DNA from 4 places in the Mesorhizobium sp. M0019 genome. Region 3 is predicted to be linked to each of the others. Evidence: predicted binding sites of a transcription regulator. Region 3 holds the regulator's gene; each other region holds the start of a gene.

Region 1 (7,623 bases), on a different contig from region 3:
GCCCCAATCAGGACTACGCGCTGCTCGACAGCGGCGCCGGAGAAAAACTCGAGCAATACGGCCCCTACCGCATCGTTCGGCCGGAGGGCCAGGCGATCTGGCAAAAGGCTTTGCCGGCCAGGGACTGGGAGCGCGCCGACGCCATTTTCACCGGCGATACCGACGAGGAAGGCATCGGCCGCTGGCGCTTCCCCAAGACGCCGCTCGGCGAGACCTGGCCGATGAAGCATGACGGCATAGATTATCTCGGCCGCTTCACTTCGTTTCGCCATGTCGGCGTCTTTCCCGAGCAGGCCTCGCACTGGGACCACATGGCCGGACTGATCGCGGCGGCAAAACGGCCGGTGAAGGTGTTGAACCTGTTCGGTTACACCGGCCTTGCCTCCTTGGTGGCGGCGCGCGCCGGCGCCGAGGTCACCCACGTCGATGCTTCCAAGAAGGCGATCGGCTGGGCGCGCGAAAACCAAGAAATGGCGGGCTTGTCGCAAAAGCCGATCCGCTGGATCGTCGACGATGCCGTGAAATTCGCCGAACGCGAGGAGCGCCGCGGCAGCCGCTACGACATCATCCTGTTCGACCCGCCCGCCTATGGCCGCGGACCGAAAGGCGAGGTCTGGCAGCTGTTCGAGGACCTGCCGGCGCTGACCGATATCTGCCGCGCGATCCTGACGCCGAAGCCGCTCGCCGTGGTACTGACCGCCTATTCGATCCGCGCCTCTTTTTTCGCCATCCATGCCCTGATGCGCGACACCTTCGCCGGCATGGGCGGCACGGTCGAGTCGGGTGAATTGATCATCCGCGAGAAATCTGCCGGTCGGGCGCTTTCGACCTCGCTGTTCTCACGCTGGGTGGCCTGAATGAGTGCGTACGAACGGCACGCGGGCGCGCCAGGGCAGGTGAAGGAAGTCACCAGCCTCGCCAACCCGCTGGTCAAGGACATCAAGGCGCTCGCGCTGAAGAAATTCCGTGACCAGCAGAATGCCTTCATGGCCGAAGGCCTGAAGCTGGTCATCGACGCGCTCGATCTCGGCTGGTCGATCAGGACATTGGTCTTCGCCAAGGCCGGACGTGGCAATACGGCGGTTGAAAAGATCGCGGCGCGCACGGTCGCTGCCGGCGGCACCGTCCTTGAAGTTTCGGAAAAAGTGCTGGTCGCCATCACCCGCCGCGACAATCCGCAAATGGTCGTCGGCGTGTTCTCGCAGAAATTCCTGCCGTTGAAGGACATCCGCGCCCGTGACGGCGACGTCTGGGTGGCGCTCGACCGCGTCCGCGACCCCGGCAATCTCGGCACCGTCATCCGCACGGTCGACGCTGTCGGGGCCAGGGGCGTCATCTTGGTCGGCGAGACCACCGATCCCTTTTCGGTCGAAACGGTGCGCGCCACCATGGGCTCGATTTTCGCCGTGCCGGTCGCCAAGGCGTCGCCCGAAGCTTTTCTCGCCTGGCGAACGAGCTTTCCCGGCCTCGTCGCCGGCACCCATCTGAAGGGTGCGGTCGACTACCGCTCGGTCGATTTTTCAAAAGGCCCGGTGCTTTTGATGATGGGTAACGAGCAGCAAGGCCTGCCTGACGAGCTTGCCGCAAGCTGCGATAAACTGCTGCGGATACCGCAGGCCGGCCGCGCCGATTCGCTCAACCTTGCGGTGGCCACCGGCGTCATGCTGTTCGAGATCCGGCGCGGCGCGCTGAAGCTCGGCCCGGAGGACGCCAGATCGTGACATCTCAAACCGTGAAACTGCAAACCATGAAGTCCTGGAGGCCGTATGCTCTTCTGGTCGTCGCCGCGATAGCGCTCGACCAGTGGGTGAAATACCTAGTCGAAACCGGTCTTGCCTTTCAGGAACGGCTCGACCTGCTTCCGTTCCTGGCGCTGTACCGCACCTACAACACCGGCATCGCGTTCTCGCTGTTTTCGTCCTTCGGCGACACCGGCCTGGTGGTCGTCGCGGTTCTGGTGGTCGCTTTCGTGCTCTATCTTGCGGCCCGCACGCCGCCCGGCCACCTGCTTGCCCGCATCGGCTTCGCACTGATCGTCGGCGGCGCGCTCGGCAACCTGATCGATCGCGCAATCTACGGTCATGTCATCGACTATGTCCTGTTCCATACGCCGGTCTGGTCCTTCGCCGTCTTCAACCTCGCCGACGCCTTCATTTCGGTTGGTGCGGTGCTGGTCGTCTTCGACGAACTCATTGGCTGGCGGCGCGGAGCGTCGAGCGATTGACCTCACTCGCCTGGCGCCGCACATTCTGATCTGCAAGCCCGAGGAGAAAAAATGCCCGAAACCTTCAAAGCCATCCTCGTTTCGCGTGACGCCGAGAAAAACCAGTCAGTCGCGGTGACCGAGCTTACCGAGGCAGACCTGATGGAGGGCGACGTCACCGTCGCGGTCGAGGCGACGACGGTGAACTACAAGGACGGTCTTGCAATTACCGGCAAGGCGCCGATAATCCGCCGCTGGCCGCTGGTGCCGGGCATCGATTTCGCCGGCACCGTCATCTCGTCTTCCAATCCCGACTGGCGCGAAGGTGACAAGGTCATATTGAACGGCTGGGGCGTCGGTGAGACGCATTTCGGCGCCTTTGCAGGGCGCGCCCGCGTCAAGGGCGACTGGCTGGTGCCGTTGCCGGACGGCATGAGCCCGCATGATGCGATGGCGGTCGGCACCGCCGGCTACACCGCCATGCTTTGCGTCATCGCGCTGGAGCGCCACGGCATCGTGCCCGATCGCGGCCCGGTGGTGGTGACCGGCGCTGCCGGTGGCGTCGGCTCGGTCGCGGTCTCGATCCTGTCCAGCCTCGGCTATCACGTCATCGCCTCGACCGGCCGCGCTGCCGAAAGCCCCTATCTGATCGACCTCGGCGCCGCGGAAGTGATTTCACGCGACGAGCTCACCCAGCCGGCAAAACCGCTCGCCAAGGAACGCTGGGCCGGCGGCGTCGATGCGGTCGGCAGTCACACGCTAGCCAACGTTCTGTCGATGACCTCCTATGGCGGCGCCGTCGCCGCTTGCGGCCTCGCCGGCGGCATGGACCTGCCGGCAAGCGTCGCCCCCTTCATCCTGCGCGGCGTCTCGCTGCTCGGCATCGATTCGGTGATGGCGCCGAAGGCGGTCCGCCTCGAGGCCTGGCGCCGCATCGGCGCCGATCTTGACCACGCAAAGCTTGCCAGCCTGTCGACGAGCATCGGCTTCGACGGCATCATCGGCGCCGCGCATGACATCGTCGAGGGTAAGATCCGCGGCCGCGTGGTGGTGGATATGTGAGCCCCCAAGGGATAAAAAAGAGCGCGACCGCTAAAATTCGAGCGATCAACCACAACCTTCGATAAGCTCTGTCTGGCAGGATTTCCGTATGATTGCGGAACCCGGCATCAGAGAGGCGGAACCAGCCGAACGGGCCGACGGGACGGCCCCCGCGGCGCCAGGACGGCAGCTTGTCGCCGCGCCACCGCTGGCGCCGGAACTGCCGGCCTCCAACCGCGAAGGCCTGCCCTTCCTGACGCTCGTCGCCATCGTCGTGCTGGCAGGCTTTTCGCATCTGACCGGGGCGCCGATCTTCATCACCATCGGCCTTTTGGCGACAGCCATCGCCGGGCTCGCCATGCATCTGCGCAACAGGCGCACCGAGCGCCGCGCGGTGGCCCTGCTCGATGCCACGACCGCCCGCAGCCGCGCCGAAATCGAGACGCTGGCCGACCGCATGTGGGAGATGCAGGAGAGCGAGGAGCGCTTTCGCGGGCTGATCGATGCACTCGGCGATCTCGTCGTCCATCGTGACCGCGACGGCCACATTGTCTACGCCAACAAGGTTTTCGCCGACCTTGTCGAAACCGACCAGCGCGAGCTTGCCGGCAAGACCCTGGCCGAACTAGGCATCGATGTCGGCATCGTCCCCGACGCCGCGTTTTCCGACCATGAATGCCTGAGTTCCACCGACGTCGCCATTCGCACGCCGGACGGCCCACGCTGGTTCTCTTGGATCGAGCTGTCGGTGCGCGACAAGGACAGCGGCGCCGTTTCGCATCGCGCCATCGCCCGCGACATCACCGCTCGCAAGCGCGCCGAATCCTCGCTGATCACCGCCCGCGAGCGGGCCGAATATGCGAGCCAGGCCAAATCGCGCTTCCTCGCCACCGTCAGCCACGAGATCCGCACGCCGATGAACGGCATCATGGGCATGGCCCGGCTTCTCGCCGACACCAGCCTTTCGCCCGAGCAGCGGACCTATGTCGGCGCCATCTCGACCTCGGCCAGCGCGCTGCTGGCGCTGATCGAGGACCTGCTCGACTACTCCAAGATCGAGGCCGGCCGCTTCGATCCCGAACCGCAGCCGATGTCGGTGCGCGAGATCGCCGACAATGTCATCGAGCTTTTGGCGGCGCGGGCTTTTGCCAAGGATATCGGCCTCGGCTGCCATGTCGAACCCGACGTGCCGCAGCTGATCACCGCCGACCCCGGCAGGGTCAGGCAGGTGCTGCTCAATCTCATCGGCAACGCCGTCAAGTTCACCGACAGCGGCGGCGTCCTGGCAAGCATCGCCCGCGTCCGCACCGAAACCACCGACCGCATCTGCTTCACCATCACCGACACCGGCCCCGGTCTGCGCGAGGAGGACATGGAGCGCATATTCGAGGACTTCGAACAGGCTGACGGCACCTCGACCCGTGCGCATAGCGGTGCCGGCCTCGGTCTCGCCATTTCCAAACGCCTGGTGATCGCCATGGGCGGCACTATCTCTGTGTCGAGCCGGCTTGGCCAGGGGTCCGAATTCGTCTTCGAGATTCCCGCTATTTCCGCCGTCGAGGCGCCGCAGATCCGCCAGGACGCGCTGTCGGGCCGGCATGCGGTGATCGTATCGAAGAACCTGGTCGAGGCCGAAGCCCTCGCCCGCACCATTCGCGCCAATGGCGGCACGGTCGATCTGGCCACCGCCGCCGCCCAGGCCACCGCTTTCGCCGAGGGCTGTGACGTGCTTCTGATCGATGCTGCCATGGAGCAAAGCGACGGCAGGCTGCTCAGGCGCCTGCGCCAGAGCGGATTTGCCGATTGCGAGGCAGTGACGCTGATCGCGCCGACCGACCGCGGCATGCTTGGCGAGTTCCGTGCCAACGGTTACGCCACCTTCCTGGCGAGGCCGGTGCGCGGCGAGACACTGCTGCGCGTGCTTTTGACCAGCCATGCACCGGTCATCGCCGAGCCGCAACTGCAAAGGCGCGGCGCGCAGGCGGGGCACGCCATTGGCGCCCGCCAGCAGGGCCTGTCGGTGCTGATCGCCGAGGACAACGACATCAACGCCATGCTGGCCCGCGCCACGCTGCTGAAGGCCGGGCATCGCGTGAAAGTGGTCGGCAACGGCAAGGCCGCGGTCGAGGCGGTCATCAGCACCGGCCACAAGCACCGCTACGACGTGGTGCTGATGGACTTGCACATGCCTGTCATGGACGGTCTGGACGCCATCGCCGCCATCCGCCGCCATGAGGAGGAGACCGCGGTGCCGCCGGTGCCGATCATGGTGCTGTCGGCCGACAGCCAGGAAAAGACCCGCCACGCCGTGCTCGCTCACGGTGCCAGCGGCTTCGTCACCAAGCCGCTCGACCCCGATGCCCTGGTTCATGCGGTCGAAGGGCAAGCGGCCGCCTGAGGCACAACATAGACGGTTGATAGATTACCCAGCCGACGAAAGTATTGCCCGCAGAGCCGTATCACGGTACTGTCACAATCCTGTTGCACCTACACCGTATCCCCGTGCCAAGAGGGATGGCTCGAAGGAGAATCACTCGTGCATACAGTCATGCCGGAATGTGATGCTCGGCCGAACGCCAGCGGGCCTTTGCTCGTCGGCCGGAACGCCGATGCCGTCATAAAAGGCGCATCGCTCGGCCGCATCGGCAATCTCGAAGTGCGGCTCGCCCGCAACGAGCCCGAGATCGCTGCCGCGCAGGAAGTGCGCTACCGGGTGTTCTACGACGAGCTTGGTGCCAGGAAGGACCTGTTCCAGATGCAGGACCGCCGCGATGCCGACCGCTTCGATCCCCTCTGCGACCATCTGCTGGTCTTCGATACTTCGCTTTCCGGCCCCGAGCATCGCCGCATCGTCGGCACCTACCGCCTGCTGCGGCAGGAGATTGCCGCGGCCGCCGGAGGCTTCTATTCCGAAGGTGAATTCGAACTGACCAAGCTGATCGCGCGGCATCCCGGCCAGCGCTTCCTCGAGCTCGGCCGCTCCTGCGTTCTGCCGGAATACCGCTCGAAGCGCACCATCGAGGCGCTGTGGCAAGGCATCTGGGCCTATATCAATCATTACGGCATCGGCGTGATGACCGGCTGCGCGTCGTTCCACGGCACCGTGCCGGCGGCACATGCAGAGGCGCTGACCTATCTTGCCCACCACTGCCGGACGAATTCATCCTGGGACGTGCGTGCCGTCGCCGGGCGCTATTGTTCCATGGATCTGATGCCGATCGAGGCGGTCAATACCAAGGCGGCGATCGCCGCGATGCCGCCACTGGTCAAGGGCTATCTGCGCGTCGGCGCGCGCATTGGCGACGGTTGCGTCATCGACCGTGAATTCTCGACGGTCGACGTGTTCGTGGTGATGCCGGTCAAGGAGATCGGCGCCCGCTACGTCAATTATTATGGCGGAGAAGCGCAGCGGTTTGCGGCCTGAGTAGTGAATAGTGAATAGCACTGACTGCTGGAGCAGCAATTGGCTACTCACTACTCACCATTCACTACTAACCATTCACTATTCACCATTCACCATTCACGCATCTTTCTCAGCCTGCTCGTTGACCGGCCCCGGCTCCACCGGCGCTTCGCTTGCGACATGCTTGGGGCCGCCCTTGGCGACGCCGACCATGGCCGGCCGCAGAACACGCTCGCCGATCGAATAGCCGGGCTGCACGACCTGCACGACCGTGTTGGCCGGTACGTCGGGATTGGGCACCTCGAACATCGCCTGGTGAAAATTCGGATCGAATTTCTCGCCCTCGGGCTCGAGCTTCTTCACGCCGTGGCGTTCCAGCGCCGACAGCATGGCGCGCTCGGTGATCTCGACGCCGTCGATCAGCGCCTTGAAGCCGGCATCGCCCGAAGCCTTGGCCTCCTCCGGGATGGCATCCAGCGCACGGCGCAGATTGTCTGACACCGAAAGCATGTCGCGGGCAAAATTGGCAACCGCATAGGCGCGCGCATCGTGGACGTCGCGGGCGGTGCGGCGACGCAAGTTCTCCATGTCGGCCGCGACGCGCAGCGCGCGATCCTTCAGCTCTTCGTTTTCCTTCAGAAGCCGCACAAGCGCTTCATAGTCGCCGTCGACGCCGCCTTCCCTTGGCTCCGCGGCAGCCTCGGTCTTCTCGGCTTCATCGGGCGCGCGTTCGTCTTTTGCCTGGTCGCTCATCGCCGTTTCCCGTCATTTTCGAATGGTGTGGATTTGCGCCCGATATCGAGGTTTAGCGGCCAAAAATCAAGGGGCAAGCGCTACTGCAGCCGCTGCCGCGGCTTGATGGCGGACGGCGCAGACCTTTCGATTTTAATTCAAACTTTACCGTACCCGACGGCTTTGCTTGCCAGCATACTACAATGCGGGAACCATTCCTCCCTTGGAAGAGTTTCGAAGCCGA
Region 2 (7,623 bases), 260 kb from region 3:
TGCCGCAGCCGCGATAGTCGGGCTTTTGCGTACGCTTGCCGACACGCGTCAGGAAGGCGACGATCTGCGCGCGCGGATCGCCGGGATGGGCATTCACCGCCTCGTCGAAGCGCTCCCAGAATTCGAGGTCATAGTGCCGAAGATAGGATGCGGCCAGCTCATCCTTGGACGGAAAGCTGCGGTAGAGGCTGGGCTTGGTGACGCCGGCACGCCGCACGATCTCGTCGACGCCGATCGCCCTGATGCCTTGCCGGTAGAACAGGTCTCGCGCCACCTGGAGAATCCGTTCGGCGGCGCGAGGCGGGGGTGCGTCATTCGCCTTGATCGTTGGTTCAATGCTTTTCATGCCTGGTCTGCCGGTTAGCTGGTTGACAATGTTACCGGTCGGTACGTATGTTTCGCGCTCCCGCAACGTACCGGTCAGTAACATGATAGCTCAATCCCGCCCGTTTGGCCAGCGCTACGCTTTCGTAGTGGTCGCCGTCATCTTCCTTTGCCTGCTGATCGCAGCGGGCCTGCGTTCGGCGCCGGCAGTCATGATGCTGCCGCTGGAGAACAGTTTCGGCTGGCGGCGCGACGTGGTGTCGCTGGCGGCGGCCACCGGCATCTTCCTCTATGGCCTGACCGGGCCGTTTGCCGCGGCGCTGATGGAGCGGATCGGGCTGCGCCGCACCTTGCTTGCCGCGCTGCTGTTGATGTCGGGATCGACCGCGCTCAGCCTGTTGATGACCAAACCGTGGCATCTGCTCCTCACCTGGGGCGTGTTTTCCGGCGTCAGCTCGGGCGCCGTCGCCACCGTGCTCGGCGCGACCATCGTCAACCGCTGGTTCAAGACCAATCGCGGCTTGGTGATGGGACTGATGTCGGCGTCCAGTGCCACCGGGCTGCTGGTCTTCCTGCCGCTGCTCGCCTCGCTCGCCCAGTCGGGCGGCTGGAAGCCGGTCGCCATCGCCATTGCCGTGGCCACCGCCTGCCTGGTGCCGCTGGTCTATATGCTGGTGCCGGAGCGCCCGGCGTCGATCGGCATGGTCCGCTATGGCGCCGATGCCGACGACGTGCCGCCGGTGCCGCCAGCCTCGCAAGGCAATTTCCTTTCGCACACGCTGAGCACGCTGCGCCGCGCCGCCGGCACGCGCGTGTTCTGGTATCTGTTCGCCACTTTCTTCGTCTGCGGCTTCACCACCAACGGGTTGGTCGGCACTCACCTGATCGCCTTTTGCGGCGATATGGGCATTGGCGAAGTGCAGGCTGCAGGCCTGCTCTCGATGATGGGCATCTTCGATCTTATCGGCACGACGCTGTCGGGCTGGCTCACCGACCGTTTCGACCCGCGCAAGCTGCTCGGCGTCTATTACGGTATTCGCGGCCTGTCGCTGATCTATTTGCCCTATTCCGGCTTCTCGGCGACCAGCCTGATCATCTTCGCCGTGTTTTACGGACTGGACTGGATCGCCACGGTGCCGCCGACGCTCAGGCTTTCCAACGAGGCGTTCGGCGACCGCAGCGGGCCGATCGTCTTCGGCTGGATCGTCGCAGGCCATCAGGTTGGCGCCGCGACAGCGGCCTTCTTCGGCGGCACCATGCGCGAGCTGCAAGGCAATTACGAGCTTGCCTTCATGATAGCAGGCATGACCGCGATTGCCGCCGCCTGCATTTCGCTGCTGATCAACACCAGCCGCCAGGCGTTCGACCCGGAACCGCAAGCGGCTTAGGGGTGCGCCAACGGTGCGGCTTTCCCTTCTCCCCTTGTGGGAGAAGGTGGCCGAGCGAAGCTCGGCCGGATGAGGGGTGTTCCAGCTTGGAACCGCCGGCACTCCGTCCAGCACCCCTCAACCGTCTTGGCGCTGCGCGCCAATCCACCTTCTCCCACAAGGGGAGAAGGAAAGAGCTAGCGCTCCTGTTGGTTGTTACGAAACCTTCATCGTTTCGAAATGTGCCTGAAACATTGAAGCTGGAGCTTGGCGGCGACGTTCAATGCCATCCAGGAGACAGCCATGAACAAGATTTCGATGACGCGGCGCGCTTTCGTCACGTCGGCCAGCGCCGTTGGCCTGGTCGGCGCCTCGGGCCTGGCGCTTCCCTATTACTCGCGCGCCAATCAGCGCCCGGCTTTCACCCATGGCATCCAGTCCGGCGACGTCGACGCCACCAGCGGCATGGTCTGGACACGCACCGACCGGCCGTCGCGCGTCATGTTCGAGGTGTCGCCGACCGAAAGCTTCACCAATGCCGTCCGCCTGGCGCCGCTCGATACCTCGCCGGCCAGCGATTATACGGTGAAGCGGCTGCTTACCGATCTCGCCTCCGACCAGGACATCTTCTACCGCATGGTCGCGGCCGATCTTGCCGACATCAACGCCGTTTCCGAGCCGGTCGTCGGCCGCTTCCGCACGGCACCTGCCTCGAAGCGCGACATTCGCTTTGCTTGGTCGGGCGACACCGCCGGCCAAGGCTGGGGCATCGACGAGACCGGCATGAAGACCTACGCCACCATTGCCAAGCACACGCCCGACTTCTTCCTGCATTCGGGCGATACGATCTATGCCGATGGTGCGATGAAGGACGAGGTCGACCTGCCCAACGGCGGCAAGTGGAAAAACAAAGTGCTGATCGACGAGAAGCGCAAGGTTGCCGAGACGCTGGACGAATACCGGGCGCAGTGGAAATACAACATGATGGACAGGCATGTGCTGGCGCTCAGCGCCATCTGTCCGACCTTCTATCAGTGGGATGACCACGAGGTGCTGAACAACTGGTCGGACTCGAAGGACCTGAGCGCCGACGATCGCTACACTGAAAAATCCATCCATGTGCTGACGGCACGTGCGGCGCGCGCCTTCCACGAAATGACGACGATCCGTTACGAGCCGTCGGAGCCCGGCCGCGTCTACCGCAAGATCGCCTATGGTCCGCTGCTCGACGTGTTCTTCCTCGACATGCGTTCCTACCGCGGCCCCAACGGTCCGGATATGCAGGAGACGATGACGCCGCAATCGCGCATCCTCGGTGAACAGCAGATCAAATGGCTGAAGCGTGAACTGGCGAATTCCAACGCAACCTGGAAAATCATCGCCGCCGACATGCCGCTCGGCCTCGTCGTCTGGAACGACGGCACCAAGAAGGTAGGGGCCGAGGCGGTCAGCAATGGCGACAATGGCCCGGCCAAAGGGCGTGAGCTGGAAATTGCCGACCTTCTTCGCTATATAAAGAATGCGGGTATCAGCAACACTGTCTGGCTCACCGCAGACGTGCATTACACAGCCGCGCATTACTACAATCCGGACAAGGCGCAGTTCCAGGACTTCAATCCGTTTTGGGAATTCGTTTCGGGTCCGATCCATTCCGGCACGTTCGGGCCTAATGGTTTCGATATGACATTCGGCCCGGAGCTGAAGTTCATAAAGGCACCAACTGCCGAACAGGGTCAAAACCTGGCGCCTTCGGCCGGCCTGCAGTTCTTCGGGCTCGTCGAAATCGATGGCGCCACCGAGCAGTTGACGGTGCGGCTGATGGATCGCGACGACAGCGAACTCTACAAGGTCACGCTCGATCCGGTGCGGTCGGCGTGAGCGACGGCGCCACTACCCTCGGGCCAGCCCGAGGGTAGGGCGTATATCAATCGGGATAGCAGACGACGGGAATGTTGGGCCAGACGGCGCTGTCGCATCCGGCATTTTGCTGCCGCTGCTTGAAGGCGGCGCTGACCGGCCCGGTCACCACCGGATCGACGCCATCGGGAGCATCGGCAAAAAGCTGCTCCGCCGACGGCTTGTCGGACGGCAAAGCAGACCGCGTCTCCTTGAACGACGCCGCCGACTGCGCCGCGCCGGCCGCGAGGAGGACGGCGAGCGCGGTACATGCCAAAATCGGCCGGAGTTTGATGCCTATCTCGATCATGAAATTCGAACTGTCCGGACCATGAAAGGTTCCGCCTTGGTTAATAATTCCACTTCACACCAAGACATTTAAGATTTGGTGACTTTATTTGGTGGCTCGCCTCCTCTTTCGCAATTGCGAAAAACCCTGTATGAGCCGCCCAACCGAAAGAGGCAGCGCCTTTTGGCCTGCTGCCTGCAACGCTCCCGAGACCGAAACATGAAAATCCGCAATATCGCGATCATCGCGCACGTCGACCATGGAAAAACCACCCTTGTCGACCAGCTTCTGAAACAGTCCGGCTCGTTCCGCGACAACCAGCGCGTCGCCGAGCGCGCCATGGATTCGAACGACCTCGAAAAGGAACGCGGCATCACCATCCTGGCCAAGGCGACCTCGGTCGACTGGAAGGACACCCGCATCAACATCGTCGACACGCCCGGCCACGCCGACTTCGGCGGCGAGGTCGAGCGCATTCTGTCGATGGTGGATTCGGCCATCGTGCTGGTCGACGCCGCCGAGGGGCCGATGCCGCAGACCAAATTCGTCGTCGGCAAGGCGCTCAAGGTTGGACTGAAGCCGATCGTCGTCATCAACAAGATCGACCGGCCCGATGCCCGTCACGTCGAAGTGGTCAACGAGGTGTTCGATCTTTTTGCAGCACTTGACGCCACCGACGAGCAGCTCGACTTCCCTATCCTTTATGGTTCAGGCCGCGACGGCTGGGTCTCGGAAAACCCCGAAGGTCCGAAGGACCAGGCTCTGGCGCCGCTGTTCGACCTCGTCATCAAGCACGTGCCGGCGCCGACCGTTCATCCCGGCCCGTTCCGCATGATCGGCACCATCCTGGAAGCCAATCCGTTCCTCGGCCGCATCATCACCGGCCGTATCGAATCCGGCACGCTGAAATCCAACCAGGCTGTCAAGGTGCTGCACCATGACGGCACCCAGGTCGAAACCGGCCGCATTTCGAAGATCCTCGCTTTCCGCGGGCTCGAGCGCCAGCCCATCGACGAGGCGCAGGCGGGCGACATCGTCGCTATTGCCGGCCTGTCGAAGGGCACCGTCGCCGACACCTTCTGCGACCCGTCGGTGACGGAACCGCTGCATGCGCAGCCGATCGATCCGCCGACCGTGACGATGTCGTTCCTGGTCAATGATTCGCCGCTGGCCGGCACCGAAGGCGACAAGGTGACCAGCCGCGTCATCCGCGACCGCCTGCTGCGCGAGGCCGAAGGCAATGTCGCGCTGAAGATCGAGGAATCGCCGGATAAGGATTCGTTCTTCGTCTCCGGCCGCGGCGAATTGCAGCTGGCCGTGCTGATCGAGACGATGCGCCGCGAAGGTTTTGAGATCGCCGTGTCGCGGCCGCGCGTTGTCATGCAGAAGGGCGACAGCGGCGAATTACTGGAGCCGGTCGAGGAAGTCGTCATCGACGTCGACGAGGAGCATGCCGGCGTCGTCGTGCAGAAGATGTCGGAGCGCAAGGCCGAGATGGTCGAGCTTCGCCCTTCGGGCGGCAATCGCCAGCGCATCGTCTTTCACGCACCGACGCGCGGATTGATCGGCTACCAGTCGGAACTGTTGACCGACACGCGCGGCACCGCTGTGATGAACCGGCTGTTCCATGCCTATGAACCTTACAAGGGTGAGCTGCCGGGCCGTACCAACGGCGTGCTGATCTCCAACGAACAGGGTGAATCGGTGGCGTACGCCATGTGGAACCTGGAAGACCGCGGCCCGATGGTCATCGACCCCGGCGTCAAGGTCTATCAGGGCATGATCATCGGCATCCATTCCAGGGACAACGACCTCGAAGTCAACGTGCTCAAGGGCAAGAAGCTGACCAACATCCGCGCCGCCGGCAAGGACGAGGCGGTTAAGCTGACACCGCCGATCCGCATGACGCTGGAACGCGCGCTGGCCTGGATCCAGGACGACGAGCTGGTCGAAGTGACGCCGAAGACCATCCGCCTGCGCAAGCTCTATCTCGATCCGAACGAGCGCAAGCGTTTTGAGAAGTCGGCGAAAGTGGTCGGCGCGGCGTAAGAGCTTTTATTCTGGGCGGAATGGAGGGGCGAAACACGCGTTCCTTCCCGCTGAGCGGACACGGCTTGTCGCCAGAAGGAATGTGGCGCCGGCCGCTCAGTGTCTCTTCAGAGGCTACAGCGGAGTCGTCGCAATACCATGATATTTTCGCTCTCTCCTTCTTTGTCACGGTAGTTTAGCTGTGGGTAAAGGCGGGGAAACGGGTGTGGGAAATGCCGTTCTGGCTTTCGTCCGGAGCCTTATGCAAGATGACATGCGGCGAAGGCTCGTTGCTCACAAGAATCTTGTTGGATTTGGCAATGCAGTATTGCCAGCGATCGAGCACGAACTTGCAAGGATCGATCTAGGCAAGGTTTCCCATCACGAAATCGCAACGCTTGTGGCGGGCCTCGCTACTGCTCTGCACGATATCAACGAAGACGCATCCCGACGATATATGTCGGCTTCGCTCGCAAGACCGATAACTCCCCTCATGCGAGCTGCGCTCCGCAGCATCGTCCGCTTTGCAATGGACGACTGGCGGCGGTCTTCGGTCGGCGGCATCATTGTTCTGGAGCATGGCAAGCTCGACAGTCGCTTTGAAGCCTCTCGGCACGTTGGCCGCTGGCTGGCAAATGTACCTGAAGCCGATCTGGTTGGCATTTCGCGAATCTACATAATCCCGGAACCTCCCGAGCCCGAATTCGCCGGTACCTACCTCCAGGCGGTATCGGTCATCGAGATTGTCTGGCGACGCCCATCCGAGCACAGGATTGGGAACGTAGTTCGGAGATTCATGATCGAGAAAACGCTCTATCATGAGGTAGGACACCACGCGCTGCAGCATGTCGAATCTGGACAGGATCCTGATCAGGAACGGCAGGCAGACCGTTACGCATGGAAAATGATGCGCAAGGCACATCCCAATCTATCGATGCTTACTCTTCCCTTGCGATTCCTTGGCGCGTTTCACCGAAGGAAAAATGCCAAGGATTTGGAAACAGCTTAGGATTGCGTTTCGGGAAATCGGCGAAAGTGGTCGGCGCGGCGCAAGTTTCTTTCTTGTAGTCTACAACAACGAGGGAAGGGAGCACTCGTGTGCTCCCTTCCCTCGTTGTTTCATCCGCCGGCAGCCGAGATGATGGCTTCCCGGTCGGGCTCGCCGACGAGATAGACGCGGATCGTCGTTCCCGCTCGAGCCGGCTTGCGCAAGGCTTTGCCCCCGTCCGGACCAATGACCAGCAATCGTTTCTCTTCCCAAACCTGTAGCCGCGATCGCGGGACACCGAGTTCGCTGGCCAGCAACCGGTCGAGCCGCAGCGTTGTCGGCATTTCGAGCCAGAGCTGAAGTTCGAGAGCGCTGGTATTTTCCGGCCTGTCCCCGAGCACCTGCTTATGAACGATGGCTTCAGGAAACTCCTCGACGCGCCCGATCCTGCTTCGCAATGCGGCAACATCGAAGGCATGGCGCCGCGCCAGGACCGGATCGTTGCTTTCGAGCGCCTGCAATATTGCCGGTTCGATATCGCGGCGGCTGCAGCGCTCCAGAATGCCGAAATTCCAGGAATTGTCGCAGTCGATGCAGCGGTAGATCAACCAGGCGTCAATGCGCTTGCCATTGGCATTGACGCGGAATTTGCCGCTGCAGCGATAGGCTTTCAAGCTGCCGCAGCGATTGCAGTTGAGGTGAGGTCGAGGTGCGGTCTTGGGTGTGATCGC
Region 3 (7,623 bases):
GGCCGAGAAACAGGTTGGCGGCCGCATCGACATTGTCGGCCAGCGCCAGCGTCTGGTAGATCGTCTCGATGCCGTACTTCTTGGCGTCGCGGGGATTGGAGATCGAAGCTTCCTCGCCGTTGACGAAAATCTGGCCCGCATCGCGCTTGTAGGCGCCGGACAGGATTTTTATCAACGTCGATTTGCCGGCACCGTTGTGACCGAGCAAAGCCATCACCTCGCCCGGGAAAAGGTCGACAGAGGCATCGTCGACGGCGCGAATGCCGCCGAAAGCGATGGAGATGTTGCGCATGTCGATCAGCGGCGTGGGAGCGGTTTTGTCTGCCATGCTCGTCCTTCCTCCCTATAGATCCTGCTTGAGCATCAAGTTGTACGAAAACCGGTTTCCACCTTGCGGGATCATGCTCAGACCCGTTTGCGATAGACGGTATCGAGCCACACCGCGACCACCAGCACGGCTCCGACAACGATGCTCTGCAGCGGCGAATCGATGCCGAGCAGCACCATACCGGACTGCAGCGACTGCATCAAAAGCGCGCCGAGCATGGCGCCGAGCACTGTGCCGGAGCCGCCGGCGAGCGACGTGCCGCCGATCACCGCCGCCGCGATGACCAGGAGCTCGTCCAGCGTGCCCAGCGCATTGGTCGACGAGTTCTGCCTGGCTGACGAGATCGCTGCGGCGATCGTCGCCAGCACGCCCATGATCATGAACACCTTCATGGTCACCCAGCGCGTGTTGATACCGGCAAGGTTGGCTGCTTCCGGATTGCCGCCGATGGCGAAGACATAGCGGCCGAAACGGGTACGCTTGGCGATGAAGGTCATGATCAGCCCTACGGCTACAGCCATCAGCACGGGTATGGCGATGCCATGGGCGATGAACAGCCCGCCTTCGGGAACGGTTATATTGTTGGCCGCCGCATATCTGTTCACGATGCCGACCGGCCAAGGATAGGAATTGGCAAGCCATATGGCGCCCATGATGACAAGGCAAGTGACGGCCCCGAGGAACGTCTCGGCCCAGATCGGGCGTAACGGGAAGCGGAACCGCTTGCGCTGCACCCGCCCGTTGAGCAGCATGAACACAACCGCCAGGCACGCGACAATTCCGACGATCCAGCTCCATCGCGCACCGATCGAACCCGTCGGTCCGCCGCCCATCAGCTGGAAAGTGGCATCCAGCGGCGCAATCGTCTGCCCACTGGCGACCCACCATGCGGCACCCCGCCAGACCAGAAGGCCGCCCAGCGTCACGATGAAGGCCGGCACCTCGAGATAAGCGATGATGTATCCCTGGAACGCTCCGATCAGAAGGCCAAGCGCGAGGCCGATGGCCAGCGCCAGGATCCAGATCCAGGGGTTGCCTAATTGCAGACCGACCATTCGCACCAGGAAATGCACCTGCGCAAAACCCATGACCACGCCGATCAGGCCTTCGGCGGAGCCGACCGACAGGTCGATATTGCGCATGACGATAACCAGCACCATTCCGGCGGCCATTATGGCCACGGCCGAAGTCTGCACCGACAGGTTCCAGAGATTGCGTGGCGTCAGGAAGGTCCGGCTGTCGAAGTCGAACGGATTGACGCCGAGCCGTACGCTAGAAATGACATGCAGGCCGACCCAGATGACCAGCAGCGCGCCGACCATGCCGAGCATGCGCGTGTCGAGTTCGGTTGCCTTGAGAAATCGGGCAACAATGCCGAGTTCGGATTCCCGTGCCCGGTCTGTCGTGCTGTCGACCGGCGTGTTGGACGTCGTGTCGGTCATGATGTTTCTCCCGCCGGGTTGCCGTCTGCCGCGGATGCCGGAAGCAGCCTAGAAGTTATCCGCCGGAAGCGGAAAAACAACTCTTGTTGGAAAAACGCCGCGGCGAGCGGCCGCGGCGTTCGGACTTTTCGGAAACGTCGGCTCAGTTGCAGACTGCAACAGTGCCAGCCGTCACCCCGGCGCAGACCTCTTCTTTCTTGATCCAGCCGGCGTCGATGACGACGTTGAGGTTGTCCTTGGTGATGGCGACCGGGGTCAGGAACAGCGACTTGACGGTATTGCCGCCGGGCGTGGTGAAATCCTTCACGCCGGCAATGTCGGTCATCTGCTTGCCGTCGGCCAGTTGCGAGGCGATCTCGGCGGCATTCTTGCCGAGCTCGCGCGCATCCTTCCACACCGACACGGTCTGTGTGCCGAGCGCGATGCGGTTCAGCGCGGCGTGGTCGCCGTCCTGGCCCGAAACCGGAACCGATCCGGCCAGCCCTTGCGCCGTCAGCGCGGCGACGACGCCGCCGGCAGTGCCGTCATTAGCGGCGACCACGGCATCGACCTTGTTGTCGTTGGCGGTCAGGAACTGTTCCATGTTCTTCTGAGCGTTGGCCGGCAGCCAGCCGTCCGTATAGGCCTCGCCGACATTCTTGATCTTGCCGCCGTCAATGGCCTCCTTCAGCACCTCCATCGAACCGGCAAACAGGAAATCGGCATTCGGATCGGAACCCGAACCCTTGATGAAGACGTAGTTGCCTTCCGGCTTCACCTTGAAGACTTCGCGGGCCTGCATGCGGCCGACTTCCTTGTTGTCGAAGGTCAGATAGAACACGTCCTTGTTCTCGATCAGCCGGTCATAGCCGACGACCGGGATGCCTTCGTCCAGTGCCTTCTGCACGGCCGGCCCGATGGCCGAGGCGTCCTGCGCCAGGATGATCAGTGCGCTGGCGCCCTGCGAGATCAGGCTCTCGACGTCGGTGAGCTGCTTGCCGGGGTTGGACTGTGCGTCGGCGGAAATATACTTGTCGCCTGCGGCCTCAATGGCCGCCTTCATTGCGGCCTCGTCGGTCTTCCAGCGCTCTTCCTGGAAGTTCGACCACGAAACGCCGATGACCTTGTCTTTAGCCTGCGCCACCGACGCCAGCGCCAGCGTCATGGCGACACCCGCCAGAATGGCGGTCGTGAATTTCTTCATCATATCCTCCCTGCGCCGCGTACGGCGTGACCAATTGGCTCAAAGACCAGCTTAGAAGCTCTAATTTTTTCGAGCCTCGAAAAAATACTGGCCCGATCTCCGGCTGCTGTCAACATCGATTCTGATGGATTTTGATGACTCTGCGGGTTTTTTCGAGCGTCGGAATAAACGATGACAGCGCCACCTGCATCTGACACTATTTGCCTGCGTCCGACACTATTTGTCGGACATTACCGACGGCTTCCGGTTCATGAGCGGCCGCGGCAACCGGGAGGAAAGCAAAACAATGTCGGTCGGAATCCGCCATGACGATTTGCGCCGGCGCAACCGGGCGATGGTGATCTCGGCGGTGCGCCGGGCCGGCCAGCCATCGCGTACTGAGATCGCAGCTACTACCGGCCTCAGTCATTCGACCATATCGGCGATCTCTTCCGACCTGATACGGGAAGGCATCCTCGCCGAGAGCAAGGCAAGTGAGCCCGTTTCGTTGAAACGCGGTCGTCCGCAGGTCGGCCTCGCCCTCAACCCGGAAGCGGCGGCGGTGCTGACCGTGGTGTTGTCGCTGAATTTCCTGTCGGCCGCCATTATCGACTATACGGGACAGGTGGTCGCCGAGGAACAGCGCCGACTGGACACGCTGACCATGCCGCGCGACGAGCTGATCCGTGAATGCATGGCCATCGTCCGGCGCCGGCTGCAGGATCCAGACCTTGACGTCCGCAGTGTCGCCCGCATCGCCCTGGCGATTCAGGGCATTACCGACTCCCCTGCACGCGCCATGCTGTGGTCGCCGATCACGCCGCAGACCGACATCGCCTTTGCCGACATGCTGGAGGACGAATTCGGCATCCCGGCAACGGTGGAGAACGACTGCAACATGATGGCGGTGGCTTTGCGCTGGCGCAATCCGGATCGCTATCGCGACGACTTCATCGCCATCCTGCTTTCGCATGGCATCGGCATGGGGCTGGTGCTGAAGGGCGAACTGTTCACCGGGACGCATTCCTCGGGTGGCGAATTTGGCCACATGATCCATCGTCCGGGCGGCGCGCTCTGCCGTTGCGGGCGGCGCGGCTGCATCGAGGCCTATGCCGGCAACTACGCCATCTGGCGCAACGCCAGGCAGATGAGCGAAGAAAGCGAACCGATCGCCGACGTCAGCGACGCCGACATGCGAGCACTGGCGGCCCGGGCGCGCGAGAAAGATGGGCCGGAACGCGAGGCCTACCGCAAGGCCGGCGAAGCGCTGGGTTTCGGTCTCGGCTCGCTGTTCGCGCTGATCGATCCGGCACCGGTCGCGATGGTCGGCGCCAGTGCCGCCGCCTTCGATCTGATCGAGCCGGCCTTGCGGAAGGCAATCGCCCAGACCGCCGGCGGCCAGCATTCGGGCTCGATCTCCTTCGATACAGAGCCGAACGAATTGCCGCTGATCCGCGAAGGCTGCGCGATGCGGGCGCTAAGCTTCGTCGACCAGGAGATTTTCGCGCCGGGCGCGCAAATGAGGCCCAGCGTCAGAAAGAACGTAGCCTGACCAGGCGGGTCAATCTTCCCTGATCGCATAGCCGGCACCGCGGATGGTGCGGATGACATCCGGCATCCGGCCGTTGTTGACGGCTTTGCGCAGCCGCCCGACATGCACGTCGACGGTGCGTTCGTCGATGTAGATTGTCTCGCCCCAGACATTATCGAGTAACTGGCTGCGCGAGAAGACACGGCCCGGATGCCGCATCATGAACTCGAGCAGCCGGAATTCGGTCGGCCCGAGCCTGATTTCGCTCTTCTTGCGATAGACCCTGTGCGATTCGCGATCGAGCACGATGTCGCCGACCTTCAGCACGCTGGACAGCACTTCCGGCTTGGCGCGCCGCAGCAGCGCCTTGACCCTGGCCATGAATTCCGGTGTCGAAAACGGTTTGACCAGATAGTCGTCGGCGCCGGTCGAAAGCCCGCGCACCCGGTCGCTCTCCTCGCCGCGCGCGGTCAGCATGATGATCGGCAGCCGCTCGGTTTCGGGGCGCACCCGCAACCGACGACAGAGCTCGATGCCGGAAACCGCTGGTATCATCCAGTCGAGCACCAAAAGGTCGGGCACATTCTCCTGCAAACGGATCTCGGCTTCGTCGCCGCGTGTCACCACCTCGACCTGGTAGCCTTCGGATTCGAGATTGTAGCGGAGCAGCACACCCAATGGCTCCTCGTCCTCCACCACCATTATGCGTGGTGCGATCATCGGCTGGGCACCCCCATCATGTCACCGGTGCGGACATTGTCGTTTCGTCCTGCTTCGGACGATTGACCGGCAATTGCTCGCCGGTCAGCACATAATACGCATTTTCGGCGATGTTGGTGACATGGTCGCCGATCCGCTCCAGATTCTTGGCGCAGAACAGCAGGTGCGTGCAAGCGGTGATGTTGCGCGGATCTTCCATCATGTAGGTCAACAGCTCGCGGAACACGGACGTGTATTTGACGTCGATGCGCTCGTCGGCGGCACGCAGCTTGGCCAACGCGGCCGCATCGCCTGCAGCATATTCCTCGATGACACCCTGCACCTGGATGAGAACCAGCTGCGCCATCGCGTCGATGGAATGCGACAGGTCCCGCGGCGTAGCGCTGAGGCCGACCGCACTCACGCGCTTGGCGATATTCTTGGCAAGGTCGCCGATGCGTTCGAGGTCGCCCGCCATGCGGATCGCTCCGACCACATGGCGAAGATCGTGGGCCATCGGCTGGCGTTTGGCGATCAGGGTGATGGCGCGGTCGTCCAGTTCGCGTTGACGCGCATCCATGATGGCGTCGTCGGAAACGACGCGTTGCGCCAGCACGTTGTCGGAATTCAACAGGGCCTTGGTCGCCCCGCCGACCATCGAACCGGCGAGGTCGGCCATGTCGCGGATCAGCTTGCTGATCTGCTCGAGATCCTCGTCGAAAGAAGCGACTGTGTGTTCGCCCATGGTCCTGTCCTCATATGCATGATCGGAACGGCTCAGCCGAAGCGGCCAGTGATGTAGTCCTGCGTGCGCTTCTCGCGGGGCGACGTGAAGATCTTCTCGGTCCGGTCGAACTCGACCAGTTCACCCAGATACATGAAGGCGGTCTGGCGCGACACGCGCGCCGCCTGCTGCATGTTGTGGGTGACGATGACGATCGTATAGTCGGCTTGCAATTCGTCGATCAGTTCCTCGATCTTGGCAGTCGACAGCGGGTCGAGGGCCGAAGCCGGTTCGTCGAGCAGAATGACTTCCGGCTTCACGGCCACGGTGCGGGCGATACAGAGCCGCTGCTGCTGGCCGCCGGACAGGCTCAAGCCGCTGGCGTTGAGCTTGTCCTTGACCTCGCTCCACAGCGCGGCGCGCTTCAACGCCTGTTCGACGCGGCCGTCCATCTCGGACTTGCCGAGGTTCTCGTAGAGCCTGACGCCGAAGGCGATGTTCTCGTAGATCGACATCGGGAACGGCGTCGGCTTCTGGAACACCATGCCGATCTTGGTCCTGAGGAGGTTGAGATCCTGCGACCGGTCGAGAATGTTCTTGCCGTCGAGCAGCACCTGGCCCTCGGCCGTCTGTTTTGGGTAGAGCTCATAGATGCGGTTGAACACACGCAGCAGCGTCGATTTCCCGCACCCCGAAGGGCCGATGAAGGCCGTGACACTGCGCTCAGGCAGTGACAGGCTGATGTCCTTCAGCGCCTTGCTCTGGCCGTAGTAGAAGTTGAGATTCTTGACCTCGATCTTCGTCTTCTCGACGACCGTTTCGGCCATCGTCATGTCTGGGGACAACATCTGTGTCATCTGTCCTCTCTGCGTCCGGTAAGGCTGCGGGCGAGGATGCTCAAGCCCAGAACCGTCAGGGTGATTATGAGTGCGCCGGTCCACGCCAGTTGCTGCCATTCCTCGTAAGGGCTGAGAGCGAACTGGAAGATGGTCACCGGCAGGCTGGCCATCGGCGCGTTGATATTGCTGCTCCAGAACTGGTTGTTGAGCGCGGTGAAGAGCAGCGGCGCCGTCTCGCCGGAAATGCGTGCTATCGCCAGCAATATGCCGGTGACGATGCCGGACAATGCGGCGCGGTAGGCGACCGAACGGATCACCACCCAGCGTGGCGCGCCGATCGCGGCACCGGCTTCACGCAACGCGTTCGGCACCAGGTTGAGCATGTCTTCAGTGGTGCGCACGACCACCGGAATGACCAGGATGGCAAGCGCAACGGCGCCGGCAATGGCCGAGAAATGTCCCATTGGCCGCACCATCAGCTCATAGACAAACAAGCCGATGATGATCGACGGCGCCGACAACAGGATGTCGTTGATGAAGCGGACGACGGTGGTGATGCGCGAAAAGCGTCCATACTCGGCCATGTAGGTTCCCGCCAGCACGCCGATCGGCGTGCCGACGACAACGGCGATGATCGTCATCAGCAGGCTGCCCGCGATGGCATTGAGCAGGCCGCCGGCCTCGCCCGGTGGTGGCGTCATCTCGGTGAAGACCGCGAGCGAAAGCCCGGCTGTGCCCTTATAGACCAGTGCGCCGAGAATGAGCGCCAGCCAGGCAAGCCCGATGCCGGCGGCGACGACGCAAAGCGCCATCATCACCGAATTCCTGGCTTTGCGGCGGCTGTGGAGCGATGAGGATGTCGACATCGGTCAGGCTCCCGTACGGGCGTCGATCCGCA
Region 4 (7,623 bases), on a different contig from region 3:
GGCCAGCACGAGCACCAGCGGAAAACCCCATGCTTCATGCGTCCGGATAAACGCGATCGTCGCTCGCGTGATCTCATCGAGGCTCATTCATCACTTTCCAATTCGCACCAAGCGTGACCGGCGGCTGACATCTCACCATATCGGTCCCTCTGGCAAAGACCTGCCACGTCGGAACGGATGTCTTGCAGACGTGTAGCGGCCGAGCAACGCACACGGCGCAAGTAACCATTCACAAGGATGTTCCTCTCGCTCTGATTGACAGTACCCACGGGATCGACCTTAACTCATTCTTAACAAAAGTTGGTTGGGCGGGTCGGATGAGTTCCTCACGAGTGCGGTTGTGCGTACGGTTGGGCGGCGGTGCGGTCGTTGCAATCGTTGCGATAACGTCCACGTGGTCGGCGGCGACGGCTTCACAGTCGATGCTGATCGGTGGCTTTATCTCGCAGCCGATCGGTCACTACAATTTCTGCAAATCCCATCGGGCCGAATGTGAGATCCGCTCACGCGACAATGGTCCGGAGCACATGACCGGAAAACTCTGGCGGCAGATTACGAGCGTCAACCTGACGGTCAACGACAAAGTCAAGCCGAGGAGCGATCTCGACCAGTATGGCCAGGACGAATTCTGGGCCTATCCAGACAGCGGTTTCGGCGATTGCGAGGACTATGCGCTGGAAAAGCGCCGGCTGCTGATAAACAGCGGCATTCCTGTGTCGGATCTATTGATGACGGTTGTTCGCAAGCCCGACGGCGAGGGTCATGCAGTGCTGACTGTTCGAACCGACAAGGGCGACTTCATCCTCGATAACCTCATCAACACGGTGCGCCGCTGGGACCAGACCGGCTACCGCTTCCTGAAGAGGCAAGCCGGCACCGACACGGGGCGCTGGGTCTCCATCCTTGATGGCGACAACCCACTGGTCAGCGCGATCAAGTGACGGTCGTGTAACAGTTCACCCAAAGTTGACGCCTTGCCGAAAGAGATCTCTCCGGCTGGTGCGCAGCCTGCTCTTCGTCTTAGGTCGGAGTGTTCGTCGTTGTTAAGGCTTTGTGTCCGCCTTCGCCTGATTGCTGCTCGCCCCCTTCGACGGGCACACTCAATGGCGCTGTCGCCTCCGGGCAGCCGCTCTGAATTTTTTTCCATGACGAAATGTTGAGAACCATGTCGCACTGCGCGAGTTCCGGTCCCGACGGCAATTGCAGACAGGCGAATTCACCGTGATGGAACGTGCGGCCGTTGGCGATGCACTGACATTCTGCCCGCGCGGGCGTTGCAACAAGCGCCGCGAAAACCAGGATGCAAGAGGCATGGAACGTCCTCATGCGAAATCATAGCACGATCCGGAGCGGGCGCCAGATCGCCCAGCACGAGGTACAGCGCCGTGATGATGACGAACGCAATCGCGACGGCGGTGGCATGGGAACCGGCGTTGGCGAGCGAGCCCGGGAGGCCACTCAGCAGAGGCTCGATCAGATGCACAGATCAGCACCCGTCGCCGGCCGCTCCGGCGCCCGCGAGCAGTAGCGCCATCAGTGCGGCGAGAACTCGGACGCTCCGCCGCGCCCAATTTCGACCCTTTCACGCGCTCGGCAACGCAACCCTGGATGAGGACCGCGTCATTCCACACGCAAATAACCGCTCAGGCCGCTCTTCTGATGTTCAATGACGTGGCAATGGAATACCCAATTACCCGGATTGTCAGCGACCAACGCCACTTCCATCACTTCTTGCGATTTAAGAAGGGCCGTATCCGTTACAAGCGACGCAATTTTGCGCTTGTCGGAGTAGCAGACGGAAGGACATACCGTGCAAATGGATCGGATGATCGTTCGGCGTTTCGTTGCGAAGGCGCAGAACATAGCTTTGCCTCGTTTTAGAGCCGCGAGCGGATCAACTGGCCCCGGCGCGTCCCCTCGCCAGGCGACGCGGTTGATCGACCAGAAGGTGTAGCCGAGCGTGCCGCAAATACCCGGCGCCGGCGCATCACCATTGGGCGACCAGCCAAAGACGAAGTCCATTGTCTCGGCATCGGCAAGATCCGGCTCCGGTACGCGATTCGGCCGCAGCGGCTTGAGTTCGCCAAGCGCCCGCCCGGCGCTGGCGCCTATAGGCAGGAATCGGACGAGAACGCGAGGTCCCTTGGCTGTTCTGAGTTTCAGGCTGACGATCTCGTCTTCGCCATCAGGCACGCGGAGGGCGATATCGGCGCGCTAGCCGGGCGCGACGACAATGCCCCGAGGCGCAACAGGCTGCCGCAGCGGGTTGGCATCAAGAGCGATCACTTTGGCCGTTCCGCCATCGAGGTCATAAGTGCCGATACGGGTGACATCGGTGACTGCCAAACGCAGGCGCACAAGGCTGCCCGCCGGCAGATCGTAAATCGGGGTGACTTCCCAATTTACCGTCGAGACCGTACCCAGCGTGCCGCCGCGCGCAGCGTTGCGTGCCTTGAACAATTCGATGAACTGGCCGTCTTCGCCGAGACGGAAGTCGCGGATATTGAGCGGCAAATCCTGGTCGAAACCGGCATCTTCGTCATCTTCGACAACAAGCACGCCGGTCAGACCGCGGGCCATCTGATCGAGCGTGTTGCAATGCGGATGATACCAATAGGTGCCGGCATCCGGCGGTGTCAGAGTGTAACGGAAGCTTTCGCCCGCCGCGATAGGACGCTGGGTGAGATAAGGCACGCCGTCCATGGCATTGGCGATGCGCAATCCATGCCAGTGCACACTCGTCGCTTCATCGAGATCATTGACCACGTCTATGGAAAACGGCCTATCTCGCAATAAACGCAGAGTGGGCGGCGGCCCGCCCGCACCGAAACTCATCATCCCTTTGGTGACGGTGCCGGGCAAAATCGACCGACTGATCGCTGAAACCGGCAAGGTCAGATCGGCTGCTACGGCCCTGCCGGCAATCAGCCCGCCTGCAGCGCCGACAGCTACTGCTGCCGTGCCGCCCAGCAAGAATCCCCTGCGCGACATTCCCGACATGAAGCAGCCCTTTCAGTGGAGTATAGCGGACGTGGTGTTGTTGTCTCTTCCTTCACGAATTTCGAACCCTGGCAATGATTCAAGGTGAAGGTGGCGTAGTCTCCGAAGGACTTCAACTGAAGTTGGAGTTTCACTTGCTTTTTGAGGATTGCCACACAACGTCGCACTGAACCGCGAGGCGTCTACGTGGCAGCTCTCGCCGAACGGCTTGTTGTGGGTGTAGCGTGCCCGATTGGCAGGAGTTACGACGCAAGCTATCCCCTTACCGGAAATGGGCTCGCCTGAAATAGCACATTTGAAGCGGCCACGGTCTCTTAAACGCCCCATAAACGCAAACGCCCATAGACGCTCATCACTCGTCAGCGCTCTATTTCGGCCCATTTCTGCTCGCCGCAGGATCGGTGCAAATACGGTCATCCAATTTCAATAACGGAACCCTGTAATGCTGCCGTCACATACGGTGGCTAGGCGGATGCAGGGCGCCCTGCCCGTCCAACCTCTGGAGACAACCATGCGCGCTTTGCCGACTGTCATGACGGTTGCGGCCCTGCTGGGCACGCAGCCCGCTTTCGCCGAATTCGTCACAGCTTTCGATTTTCCGCAGCCGAAAGACACCAGCGAGTTTTACACGGTTATCGAGATTCCGGCGGGAAGCTTCACTAAATACGAGATTGACTCAGAAACTGGCCATATCATCGTCGATCGATACCAGTCCATGCCGGTCGTCTATCCGGCCAACTACGGTTCCGTTACCAGTTCGTTGGGCGGCGACGGCGACCCGTTGGATGCGCTCGTCTTCACCCGGGAACCCGTCGTGCCCGGTGCTCTGATCAAAGTCCGCGCCATCGGCGTGCTCAACATGGTCGACGGCGGCGAAACGGATGACAAGATCATCGCTGTGCCGGCCACGGACATCGATCCGCAATATGACGGGATCAAGACCATCGATGATCTTCCGGCCATCGAACGACAGCGCATCGAGGCATTCTTTCGAGTTTACAAGCAGCTACCTGAAGGCCGCAAGGTCGTTGAGCTGAACGGCTTTGGTGGCGCCAACGTCGCCATCGACATGGTTGGCAAAGCCATTGAGAGCTACCGGAACAAGAAGGACTGACAGGATAGCAGAATCTTAACAGGAAGCTCATCCATAGGACTGGTCCCTAGCGGTGTTGGAACACCGCTAGGGTATGCATTGGCCTTGCGTCGCACTGTTGGCTGCGCGCAAGCTGCGCTTCGCTTTAGCTCCGGGCGTTTGCTGTTGATAAAGCCAAATCGTTGGCTTTATCTCCGCCTTCGCCTGGTTTCTGCTCGTCCCCGTTGACAGGCAAGCCAAACGGCGCAGTCGCCTCCGGGCATCCATCCTGAATTTTTTCCATGACGAAATGTTGAGAACCATGTCGCACTGCGCGAGTTCAGGACCTGACGGCAATTGCAGACAAGCGATTTCGCCGTGATGGAAAATGTGGCCGTTGGCGAGGCACTGGCATTCGGCCGGCGCGGGCGTTGCAGCGAGCGCCGCGAAAACCAGAATGTAAGAGGCCGTGATCGTCCTCATGCGCAAGATCATAACACGATCCGGAACTGTCGCTAGTGTGAACGCTCCACAAGTAACTCGGCGGAGAACTCGTACCGCGGGCGCTCGCGATCCCTCAATCGTCGTTCGCGTCGGTTTTTGCCCTCATTGTCGTATTTTGTGGCCCGAATCAAAGGCACGGCCAAGCGACCAAAATGACCAGCAAATCCATCGGCATGCCGCGCCCAACGACACCTGCCAAACTGCCGGCATGCATGACGAGCAGCGTTGTTCGAACCAACGGCCGCGATGATGCGCGGCACGTTCAGGTTGAGGGAATGCGCGGGTCCTGAACGAGATAGAGCCGCGCAGTCGGCGTGAAATCAGTCACCAGGAATGAGAACGAAACCGTGCTCAGCGGATCGACCTCGCCTTTCCGGAACAGAAGATGGTCATAAGGTTCGAATTCACGACTGAATTCGGCGAAACTATCGGACCGAATTGCATCCGTTTCGCGGCGCGCCTGGTCGAACGAAAGCCCGTCGCTGGAATCGCTTGGCTGGTTGAGAATCTCCTGCAACTCGAACTCGAATTCGACCCAGGCGTGACCGCTGTTGTTGAGGGCAACGATCCTTAGGGAAATGAAACCGGTGGCATAGTTGCCGGAGGCACCGAATGGCTGAACCGGCCGGATGGCGCGTATGGTGAGGGTTACCGGGCTTGCCGACTCGAGTTCCTCGGTAATCACGACAGGATCGGCCCTTGTTCCGGCTCCCGAAGCGGCAATGATCCGGAATCCGCCGAGTTCGTCGGAAAAGGAGTAGGCGCCTGCTTCAAATATTCTGGGCCTTGTGCCATCGGCTCCAGCGAGGAGTCCGCTTGCTGCGAGCACGGTTGCGAATATCCCTACCAGACGTGCGCCTGATATTCGGGTTGACGGGTGGTGCCACATGGCTCGAAGTATGAACGACATTCCCGCGGCCGCATACTGGAATGGCTCAGGCGAGAGGGTATGATGGTTGGATTTGGCGCCGTAGGTCGAGGCATTCAACCGGATCGGCCACCGCAAACCGCGGAGAGGTTGTCGCTGCCGGCGATATGCGCGAGAGGACGTACCGATGTTCGGACTTGGCATGACCCACCTGTTGGTTATCTTCGTGGTGGCGCTGGTTGTTTTCGGCCCCGAGGAGCTTCCAAAAGTCATGCGATCGGCGGGGGCAATGATGAAGACATTCAATCGGATTGCGGGCGATTTTCGAAAACAGTTTGACGACGCTATACATCAAGCCGAGAAGGAACTCGACCTGCAGGAAACCCGCTCGATGCTTCAGAATGCGATGGAGGACGTGCCGCGAAGCGCTGACAAGGCCATAGTAGGGAAGGACAGCAATCTCAATCCGGCCGCTGAGCGGGGCGCAGAATCTGAACTGACGTCGGTCACGGCCAAGGACGCGAGGTTTAATGCCGAAACGTCATCAAACCAGTGATCGGGCAGAAGAGCAGTCGCCCATCGGAACCATCGCGAGGCTCCCAGCCGTTCCACCTTCACCGTCTCGGTTTCGCCCGACCACAGGCCGAGGCTCAAGACCTCATGACGGGCATCCCCTCACTGTGAAATCCCTTCACAGGTTACCGTTGTTCCCCCACTGCCGTGCTGCAGCCGTGGTCTTTTTGACAATCGCGTTGCTGACTGCGGCGGCCACCGACGTCGGCTCCGCTTCAGCGCATCGCAACGCGCTCTGGCAGGTTGTGCAGACCTGCGCTCTTGCCGCAGCGCATCTTGGCAGCGCTTTCCCCTGCGAGGAAGTGATCCTGCCCAGGCAGGGCGTGCCTGGATCAGCTCTCATTAAATCACCCCGCTACCGGACCGAGTTTCTGTTGACGCCACTCACGGCTGTTGCCGGCGTTGAAAGCCCGTCTGTCCGTTGGCAGGGCAGTTCCCAACTCTGGAATCGGGCATGGAAAGCACGAAGCAAGGTCTCGGCGAGCCTCGGACGTCACCTTCCACGAACGGCCATCGCCATGGCTGTGAATTCCAGGACTGAGCGATCCCAGGATCAGTTCCACATCCATATCGATTGCGTTGCGGTGTCGGTGGAAAAGAAACTTGTCCTGAAGGGGCCGAAGGTGGAAGGTCCGTGGCAGCTTCTCCCTTTGGCTCTGATGGGGAAACGCTATTGGATCAAGGCAGTCGATAAGCCGGATTTGGAAACGACCAACGTAGTCGGCATCATCGCTTCCGGCCTGCCGCAGGCCCGGCGCGCCATGCATCACGTAAATGTCGTCGTCGTTGGCGCCGAACTCGCCGGCGCAAGACCGGGATTTTACATCCTGACCAACTGGGAAAGCTCGCCGGCCGAGCGCCTTTTGGATCATCACTGCACCTCGCGTTGAGCACCGGAGGCAACTGGCGAGACCAATGGCCGCACCCGGACACTCGACGGAAGTCTCAAAGCAGTCTTCGCGGAATGGTATCCGGGCATGGCAAACGACAATCCAAGACCCGATCAGCGCAGCAAAGCTGCGTGACCGCCCCACAGTTCCTCATGCTCTCCTATCTGCAGGCCCGCACCGGCTAACGTCGGCTCTTCGACGATCCGATGAAGCGACAGCCCGAGACGAGCTGCGCACCATGCGCCTCGAAACGAGCGAGATGCCGTTGCGGGGGCAGCGACGGTCTACCCGCTTGATCGGGCCACGATCCTGGCGCAGTCGCCTTTCGACGTGAAGGTCGAGTTCGACAAGGTCGTTAGCGCCGACCAAGTCACGGTGACGATCAACGGCCAGCCGGCGGAAACCGTGTTGGGCAAGAAATTCGAATTCATCGAGAAGGAAGAAGGTTTCGACGCTTCGGCGGTGTTGATCCGCGCAGCCAGCATTTCGCAGCCTGGTACCTACAAGCTGGAGGCGAAGGCCGGCGACGAAATGAAGTCGGTGAGCTGGCAGGTTTTCGGCACCCCGGCAACGCCCAAGGCCAAGAACGTCATCTTCTTCCTCGGCGACGGGCTTTCGGTCGCGCATCGCACCGGCGCCCGCATCATGTCGAAGGGCATGACGGAAGGCAAAGCCAACGGGCGCCTCAACATTGACGACCTCGATCACATGGCCTT

The links. Region 3 encodes PhoB, which activates phosphate uptake and scavenging genes when phosphate is short. Its sites were predicted from a motif close to TGTCATNNANCTGTCAT; they were not measured.
Region 1: olsB (l-ornithine N(alpha)-acyltransferase) is a predicted target of PhoB. The motif match lies at 5,713-5,729, and genes of this name have one in related genera.
Region 2: NKK47_RS00350 (alkaline phosphatase D family protein) is a predicted target of PhoB. The motif match lies at 1,906-1,922, and genes of this name have one in related genera.
Region 4: NKK47_RS28755 (inorganic diphosphatase) is a predicted target of PhoB. The motif match lies at 3,439-3,455, and genes of this name have one in related genera.

Annotation. Positions count from the first base shown of each region.
Region 1 covers NZ_JAMYVK010000017.1:96,111-103,733, reverse strand. Annotated here, with positions in the region: gene NKK47_RS14870 (RsmD family RNA methyltransferase) at 1-857, shown strand, start outside; gene NKK47_RS14865 (TrmH family RNA methyltransferase) at 858-1,721, shown strand; gene lspA (signal peptidase II) at 1,748-2,224, shown strand; gene acuI (acrylyl-CoA reductase (NADPH)) at 2,276-3,265, shown strand; gene NKK47_RS14850 (PAS domain-containing hybrid sensor histidine kinase/response regulator) at 3,354-5,642, shown strand; gene olsB (l-ornithine N(alpha)-acyltransferase) at 5,793-6,668, shown strand; gene grpE (nucleotide exchange factor GrpE) at 6,765-7,400, opposite strand.
Region 2 covers NZ_JAMYVK010000001.1:72,422-80,044, forward strand. Annotated here, with positions in the region: gene NKK47_RS00340 (TetR/AcrR family transcriptional regulator) at 1-346, opposite strand, end outside; gene NKK47_RS00345 (MFS transporter) at 429-1,712, shown strand; gene NKK47_RS00350 (alkaline phosphatase D family protein) at 1,995-3,569, shown strand; gene NKK47_RS00355 (hypothetical protein) at 3,616-3,897, opposite strand; gene typA (translational GTPase TypA) at 4,096-5,925, shown strand; gene NKK47_RS00365 (M48 family metalloprotease) at 6,167-6,913, shown strand; gene NKK47_RS00370 (DUF1062 domain-containing protein) at 7,024-7,623, opposite strand, start outside.
Region 3 covers NZ_JAMYVK010000001.1:330,434-338,056, reverse strand. Annotated here, with positions in the region: gene NKK47_RS01680 (ATP-binding cassette domain-containing protein) at 1-328, opposite strand, end outside; gene NKK47_RS01675 (sugar ABC transporter permease) at 406-1,770, opposite strand; gene xylF (D-xylose ABC transporter substrate-binding protein) at 1,913-2,953, opposite strand; gene NKK47_RS01665 (ROK family protein) at 3,240-4,484, shown strand; gene phoB (phosphate regulon transcriptional regulator PhoB) at 4,494-5,183, opposite strand; gene phoU (phosphate signaling complex protein PhoU) at 5,200-5,907, opposite strand; gene pstB (phosphate ABC transporter ATP-binding protein PstB) at 5,940-6,743, opposite strand; gene pstA (phosphate ABC transporter permease PstA) at 6,740-7,591, opposite strand; gene pstC (phosphate ABC transporter permease subunit PstC) at 7,595-7,623, opposite strand, start outside.
Region 4 covers NZ_JAMYVK010000054.1:17,488-25,110, forward strand. Annotated here, with positions in the region: gene NKK47_RS28720 (DedA family protein) at 1-87, opposite strand, end outside; gene NKK47_RS28725 (transglutaminase-like cysteine peptidase) at 318-941, shown strand; gene NKK47_RS28730 (hypothetical protein) at 1,021-1,326, opposite strand; gene NKK47_RS28735 (hypothetical protein) at 1,325-1,528, shown strand; gene NKK47_RS35265 (multicopper oxidase domain-containing protein) at 1,621-2,193, opposite strand; gene NKK47_RS28750 (multicopper oxidase family protein) at 2,215-2,973, opposite strand; gene NKK47_RS28755 (inorganic diphosphatase) at 3,512-4,114, shown strand; gene NKK47_RS28760 (hypothetical protein) at 4,181-4,555, opposite strand; gene NKK47_RS28765 (hypothetical protein) at 4,839-5,405, opposite strand; gene tatB (Sec-independent protein translocase protein TatB) at 5,632-6,000, shown strand; gene NKK47_RS28775 (CDP-diacylglycerol diphosphatase) at 5,975-6,907, shown strand; gene NKK47_RS28780 (alkaline phosphatase) at 7,214-7,623, shown strand, end outside.